Regions from separate parts of the Cysteiniphilum sp. QT6929 genome, predicted to be linked through region 2. Evidence: riboswitches for the same ligand, from Rfam matches in the RefSeq annotation. Region 2 holds a riboswitch; the other holds the start of a gene.
What was found. Region 2 has a riboswitch for cobalamin ahead of NYP54_RS01835 (TonB-dependent receptor). Riboswitches for the same ligand answer to the same signal wherever they lie in the genome.
Positions count from the first base shown of each region.

Region 1: another riboswitch for cobalamin. It lies ahead of nrdA (class 1a ribonucleoside-diphosphate reductase subunit alpha); the one in region 2 lies ahead of NYP54_RS01835 (TonB-dependent receptor).

Region 1 is NZ_CP103983.1:1,046,354-1,049,965, forward strand. Features, by position in the region: gene NYP54_RS04415 (IS1595 family transposase) at 1-462, opposite strand, end outside; gene NYP54_RS04420 (transposase) at 459-947, opposite strand; cobalamin riboswitch at 1,160-1,385, shown strand; gene nrdA (class 1a ribonucleoside-diphosphate reductase subunit alpha) at 1,533-3,612, shown strand, end outside.
Region 2 is NZ_CP103983.1:405,853-409,464, reverse strand. Features, by position in the region: gene NYP54_RS01835 (TonB-dependent receptor) at 1-1,383, opposite strand, end outside; cobalamin riboswitch at 1,411-1,610, opposite strand; gene dxs (1-deoxy-D-xylulose-5-phosphate synthase) at 2,017-3,612, shown strand, end outside.

The DNA of each region.
Region 1 (3,612 bases), 640 kb from region 2:
TAGTTTTTTACAAAGGACGTTTTCTAACAACGAGAAAATTAATGCTTTTCCTCGCTTCTTTGCATTATGAACAAACTCAAAAAATGCCAAATACTTTGGTAGCTTTTCTTGAGAAATCCCTCGATGTGGTCTTAACCATGATCTTAATAGCGACCAACAACCCTCCTGAGTATTAACGTGGACTTCATAAAACCCATCACCATCCTCATCGCGTGCATATTCCCCAGAACCATGATTCACTGTTTTATGCTTATAGCCTAATTGCGTCAAATTGGCGTAAATGACATACTCATCCGTATAGACGGTACTGCCTGGCTGTATGCAAGATTCAATATAGGGTTTTATCGTCTTCTGTTTAACATCAGGTAGCATTTGCACCACAACATCTCCTCCACGTTGAATCATACCAAATACTGGCGGCTTTTCTTTTTCCAAAGTGCCTCGTCCTCGAGCTCCTTTCAATCGATTACGCCTTGCCTTACGCCCTTTTTTTTAACCGCTGTTGGATTACCCTTATGCCCTGCAACCACATACACTTCATCGCACTCGACCTCACCTGATAATACGGTAGGTTCTCGTCTTTGCTCGACACCTTCGCGTAATTGCATAGTCATGGTGTACACGTCAGTCTCATTCAGCTCCAACTCCTTTGCAATCTGCGCATTTGAGAGGTTTAGCCCCATGAAATAAAGGCATAGAATCCATGTCTTCAAAGGTTGGTGCCGATTGGTGAAAATCGTATGTGTTAAGTCGTCAAAATCTTTATCGCATTGTTTGCAATGGTAACGTTGGCAAAACTCTGCTTTACTTGAGGCTCCTCGCTTGATGATTTTGTCTGCCGACGCCATACAATGCGGACAAGTTACTCCATTTGACCAGCGCAATTTACGCACTGTTTCATAGCACTGCTGCTCATCTATTAAGTGTTGAATATTAATCATTGCCATATCTAATCACATAAAAACGTCATAAAACTACAGGATTTATCACTATTGCACAACACTTTATTTAACTCCCTGAAACACAAATAGAGCCTTAATTTTAACACTCACAGGGATGTGATCCTTCAAAAGATAAACTAAAATATCACTCACTTTTTATAAGCAAACTAAGAAACAAATAATCTTTAGCTTTTTCTTTATAAAAGCTATAGAATCTTATCTTAAACATCGCTAATGGTTTGCGCAAATTTGCGCAACGCAAGAGGGAATCTGGTGTAACTCCAGAGCTGGCCCGCAGCGGTAATTGGAAACGAACGATACACATTGATTCTTACTTTTAAGAGTCATTGAAACGCACTGATTAAAACAATTGGGAAGCAGTATCCAGTAGGTGTTTAAACGCGTCCATAAGCCCGAATATCTGCCATTGGTTAAATTGATTTTATGTTAAAAAGCTTTCGTGGAACAAAGCACACATATGGCATAGATATTTGGCATTGACTGATGAGTCAATATCAAAACACTGCCTGCTAACTTATGTCCTTATTCCCGATTGCTTAGTTTAAATTAATCGCGGATAGAGGATAAAAAATGAATGTAAATGTCACCAAACGCTCAGGACGTTTAGAGCCTGTTAATCTGGATAAAATCCATCGCGTCATCACTTGGGCTGCTGAAGGTTTAGAAAATGTCTCTGTTTCTCAAGTTGAGTTGCAATCACATATTCAACTGTATGAAGGCATGAAAACAGCGGATATTCAGGCGATTATTATCAAAACGGCTGCCGATTTAATCTCTGAAGAAACGCCTGATTATCAATATATGGCAGCGCGCTTAGCGATCTTTCACTTGCGTAAATTAGCTTATGGCGAATTTGAGCCTCCGCATTTACATGATCACGTTGAAGCACTGGTCAAAGCAAAAAAATATGATGCGCATTTACTTGATGACTACTCTCGTGCTGAGTTCGAGCAAATGAATACACATATTGATCATTGGCGTGATATGAACTTCACCTATGCTGCGGTGAATCAAATGCAAGGCAAATATCTCGTGCAAAATCGCGTTACCGGCAAGATCTACGAAACCCCACAAATGCTTTATATGTTAGTGAGCGCTTGTTTGTTTTCAAAGCATGACAAAGCAACACGTATGCAATACGTGCTTGATTTTTATGATGCGATTAGTCAATTTAAGCTGTCTCTACCAACACCAATTATGGCAGGGGTGCGCACGCCGACACGACAATTTAGTTCATGTGTACTTATTGATACTGATGATAGTTTAGACTCAATCAATGCTTCCGCATCGGCAATTGTCAAGTACGTCTCCCAGCGCGCGGGTATTGGTATTAATGCCGGCAAAATTCGTGCACTGGGTAGTGAGATCCGTCAGGGCGAAGCACTACACACTGGCTGCATTCCATTTTATAAATATTTCCAAACGGCAGTAAAATCATGTTCACAAGGGGGTGTGCGTGGTGGTGCGGCTACCTTGTTTTATCCACTGTGGCATTTAGAGGTTGAGTCTCTCTTGGTGCTTAAAAATAACCGTGGGGTCGAGGATAACCGCATCCGCCACTTAGATTATGGTGTGCAAATCAATCGCTTAATGTATCAGCGCCTAATCGAACAAAAAGATATTACATTGTTTAGCCCCAGTGATGTACCCGGGTTATATGATGCTTTTTTTGCTGATCAAAGTGAGTTTGAGAGGCTTTATATTGCTGCAGAAAACACGCCTGATATCCGCAAAAAAACACTCAAAGCCAGTGAGCTTTTTGCCCTATTAATGCAGGAGCGCGCACAAACTGGGCGTATTTACATTCAAAACGTTGATCATTGTAATACGCACTCAGCATTTAATGCACAACTTGCTCCGATTAAACAATCTAATCTATGTATGGAGATCACCTTACCCACTAAACCACTTGAGCATATTTTTGATGAAAATGGTGAGATTGCACTATGTACTTTATCCGCATTTAACTTAGGTGCGATTGATTCTCTTGATGAGCTCGCGTCTTTAGCCACGTTAATTGTCACGGCTTTAGATCATCTATTGGATTATCAAAACTATCCGTTAGCGTCAGCTGAAATTCCCGCAAAAGCGCGCCGCAGCTTAGGGGTTGGTGTTATTAACTTTGCTTATTACTTAGCTAAAAATCATGTTAAATACAGTGATGGCAGTGCCAATAAGCTAACACATCAAACTTTTGAGGCTATTCAATATTATCTACTTAAAGCATCGAATCAGTTAGCTCAAGAAAAAGGTTCTTGCGCATATTTCAACGACACAAGCTATGCCCAAGGATTACTGCCCATTGATCACTATAAGAAAAGTATTGATGAGTTTGCTGATTTTCCACTGCAATATGACTGGGAAGCCTTGCGCCAAGACATTCAACAACATGGCTTACGCAATTCCACCCTAAGTGCGATTATGCCATCAGAAACCTCATCGCAAATATCCAATGCCACCAATGGAATCGAGCCACCGCGTGGTTTGGTCTCGATCAAACAAAGTAAAGATGGCGTATTAAAACAGGTCGTCCCTGAAATTCAGCGCTTAAAGTCCCACTATGAGCTGTTATGGCAAATGCCTAATAATACCGGTTATTTGCAACTTTGTGCGATTATTCAGAAATTTATCGATCAATCAATTTCAGCCA
Region 2 (3,612 bases):
ATTAGATTGATCAATAAAAGGCAGCTGATAGGCATATGAAGCTGAAACACGCGTATTAAAACTTTTACTCCAATTGTATTGCAGATAAATGTCACCCGCACTGATATTAATTACTTGTGAGCCTGAGCTATTTCTCGAGATAAAATCACCCGTAGTATAGCTATGCTCAAAACGCCCGCCAATACCGCTTTGCCAGTTTTTAGCTAAGGTAAAGTCACTTTGGTTAAATAGTGCAATGTTGGTTTGTGTCGCATTATTTGTGGTAGCGCTTTGTCTGAAGGTTTGATAATTAAACTCAGTACCAAACGTGTTTTTTACAAAATCATTGTCAAATACAATGCTTGGACGTAAATAAAATAAACTACTACCTTGTTTAGAGGAGTAGTTTGAGTCGGCAAAAATGGCATTAGCCCATTGCTGTTGATATTGCGATTTAAGGTTAAATTGCCACTGTTTATCAAGTGTTTGTTCAAAATTAAGCTGTGTATTAACGGTGTGATTAATATATTTTTCTTTTCCATTACTTGTTGCTTGCCATGGATTATCATCGCTTTGCTGTTGATTTAGTGCTCCTGGGAAATGCAAGTATTGATAACTGTCACTGAAGTTCAGTGACAACTTTTGGGTATTGGTTTGGTGCATTAAAGCAATATAGGCATTATTGCTATTGTTACGTGAATAATCGCGATAGCCATCAATGCTTTGACTATTATTAGCAAGTTGTAAACTCCACGTTTTTTCATTATCTAATAGCTGATTAATAAAGACATTAACGCCAGCACCAAATGGATAGCCACCAGATAAACCAATCATATATTTATCTTGAGCTATAAATTTCTGTTCAATATTAATCGTGCCGCCCAAGCCCATGCCGCCATAGAGTACGCTACTGGCTGTGGGATCAATAGCGATACTTTCAATGCTATCTTGTGGGATCAAAGAAATATTCTGAGCTTGCGAGTTGAATTGATTCAGTGGAATACCATTTAATAAAACACTTGCACGTTGCCCCTTTAAATAAAAACTGGGGTTTGCTGCGCTACTATTATTGCTGTTAACCCAAGCATTTTGCTCAATGGTGCGGTCAATGCTTTGATTGGCATAATTAGGCATTAAGGATATGTTAATAGGTGCGCTAGAGGTATTGCTATTATTTCGTGTTTTGTTTTGATCATTATTTAAATGATTCGCATAATTTATAACAATCGTTGGTAAGGTGTATTCAGTTGCTGACGAATGTTTATCATCGCTAGTGGCTTTGACATTTTTTACATTTTTGACATTATTATCACTGTCGTTATTCTGCTGATCAGCAAAGCTTATTTGCCCAACGATGGACAATAGTATGATGGCACTTAAGGTGCGAAAACGGTATGGTTGCATGAAGCCCTCTTTGTTGTTTATATCCCCGTAAACGTTGTGTTATTAGGCAGGTTTCCGGACTTATCCCAAATGCTTCTTCCCAGTTGCCCAGTGAATGATTGCAAACGCTTTTTAAGTTATCTTTACAAAGCGTGGTTTACCGTTGCGGGTACAGTATTGGATTTACACCAATTTCCCTTTTAACTCATGTATAAAGAACGATGAGCACCTAACAGGCGCTGATATTAGAGCGCTTTAGAGCAAATAGCAAGCGTAAACGTTGACTTAAGCGTTAGCCAATTTTCATCTTTACCTGTTTTTACATTTCCTTCGCCTTCGCTCAAGGAACGGCGGGTAGTTTTTGGAGCTTAGTTGTAATAAGCTTAAATACACCTTGCGAATTTATTACCTCGCCCCTTGTGGGAGAGGTCGTGCAGCATATGCTGCGCGGGTGAGGGGGATAGAAACATTGCCTGAAGCGTTAGCCGAAGCTTTCATTTGCTGCTAAGTAATCTTTTAAACTTCGCTTAAGGCACAATTGACTATCGAGTTAATAACATTAAAAGCAAAGAATATTAAGGGTTTTACTTGAGAAAGCCAGCATAGTAAAGGATACTATGCCACAGAACTAAAATAGACAAATTGCTTGTTGTTATGTCAAAAACAAATCGTGCAAATTACCCCTTGTTATCAAAGATTAATTCTCCTTGTGATTTGCGCAAACTTGCCGTTTCTCAATTAACACATTTAGCGACTGAAATACGCACCTTTCTTGTCGAGACGTTAGATGTCTCAGGCGGGCATTTTGCCAGTAGTTTAGGGGCTTTGGAGCTAACCATTGCTTTACATTATGTCTATGACACACCAAATGATCATTTGGTGTGGGATGTAGGACATCAAACCTATGTGCACAAGATCCTAACAGGGCGTGCTGACGAGTTGATTACTATCAAAAAGCCAGGTGGTATCTCAGGCTTTCCTAAGCGTAGTGAAAGTGTTTATGACAGCTTTGGTGTAGGGCATTCCAGTACATCAATAGGTGCCGCTTTAGGTATGGCAGAAGCAGATAAACTCAAAGGATCAAATGCTAAATCCGTTGCCATTATTGGTGATGGCGCCTTAACCGCAGGTATGGCGTTTGAAGCATTAAATCATGCTGGTGGTATGCACTCAGATGTTTTAGTCGTGCTAAATGATAATGAGATGTCTATCTCTGAGAATGTTGGCGCGCTTACCAGTCATTTGACTAAAATTCTATCGGGTTCAACCTATAACAATATTCGTGAAACCGGTAAAAAGTTTCTTAAAAAACTCCCTGGCGCCTTTGAGTTGGCAAAACGCTTGGAAACTCAAGCTAAGGGGATGTTTGTGCCGGCTAATTTATTTGAGGCACTTAATTTTTACTATGTGGGTCCGATTGATGGTCATGACATTGAGGCTTTGGTTGAGGCATTAAAAACGATTAAATATCATGACGGTCCTAAGCTTTTGCATATCTTAACCAAAAAGGGTAAAGGCTATGAAAAAGCAGAGGAAGATCCAATTAAGTTTCATCATGTTAATCCACAGTTTAATTCAAATTTAGCGACTAAAGGTGTATCACAAGCCAAATTAAGCTATTCAAATATCTTTGGGCAGTGGCTATGTGATATGGCTGCAAAAGATGACAAGCTTGTTGGTATCACGCCTGCAATGCGTGAAGGATCAGATTTGATTCGCTTTTCAAAAGAGTATCCTAAACGCTACTATGATGTTGCGATTGCTGAGCAACATGCGGTGACATTTGCCGCGGGTCTTGCTTGTGAGGGTTATAAACCTGTTGTTGCGATTTATTCAACCTTTTTACAACGCGCTTATGATCAAGTGATTCATGATGTCAGTTTACAGAATCTAGATATTCTCTATGCTGTGGATCGCGCTGGCATTGTAGGAGCTGATGGCGCGACACATGCGGGAATTTTTGATTTAAGCTTTATGCGTTGTATCCCCAATACCGTTGTCATGACGCCAAGTGATGAAAACGAATGTTATCACATGTTAAGCTTAGGTTTTAAACACCAAGGTCCTGCGATGGTGCGCTACCCGCGTGGTACGGGCACAGGAGCCGAGATTACAGAAAGTTTTGATTTAAAAATGGGACAATCAAAATGCGTGCGCCAAGGTCAAAAAGTGGCAATTTTAAACTTTGGTACGTTACTGCCAATAGCCATTAAAGCAGCTGAACAACTTAATGCTACCGTGATAGACATG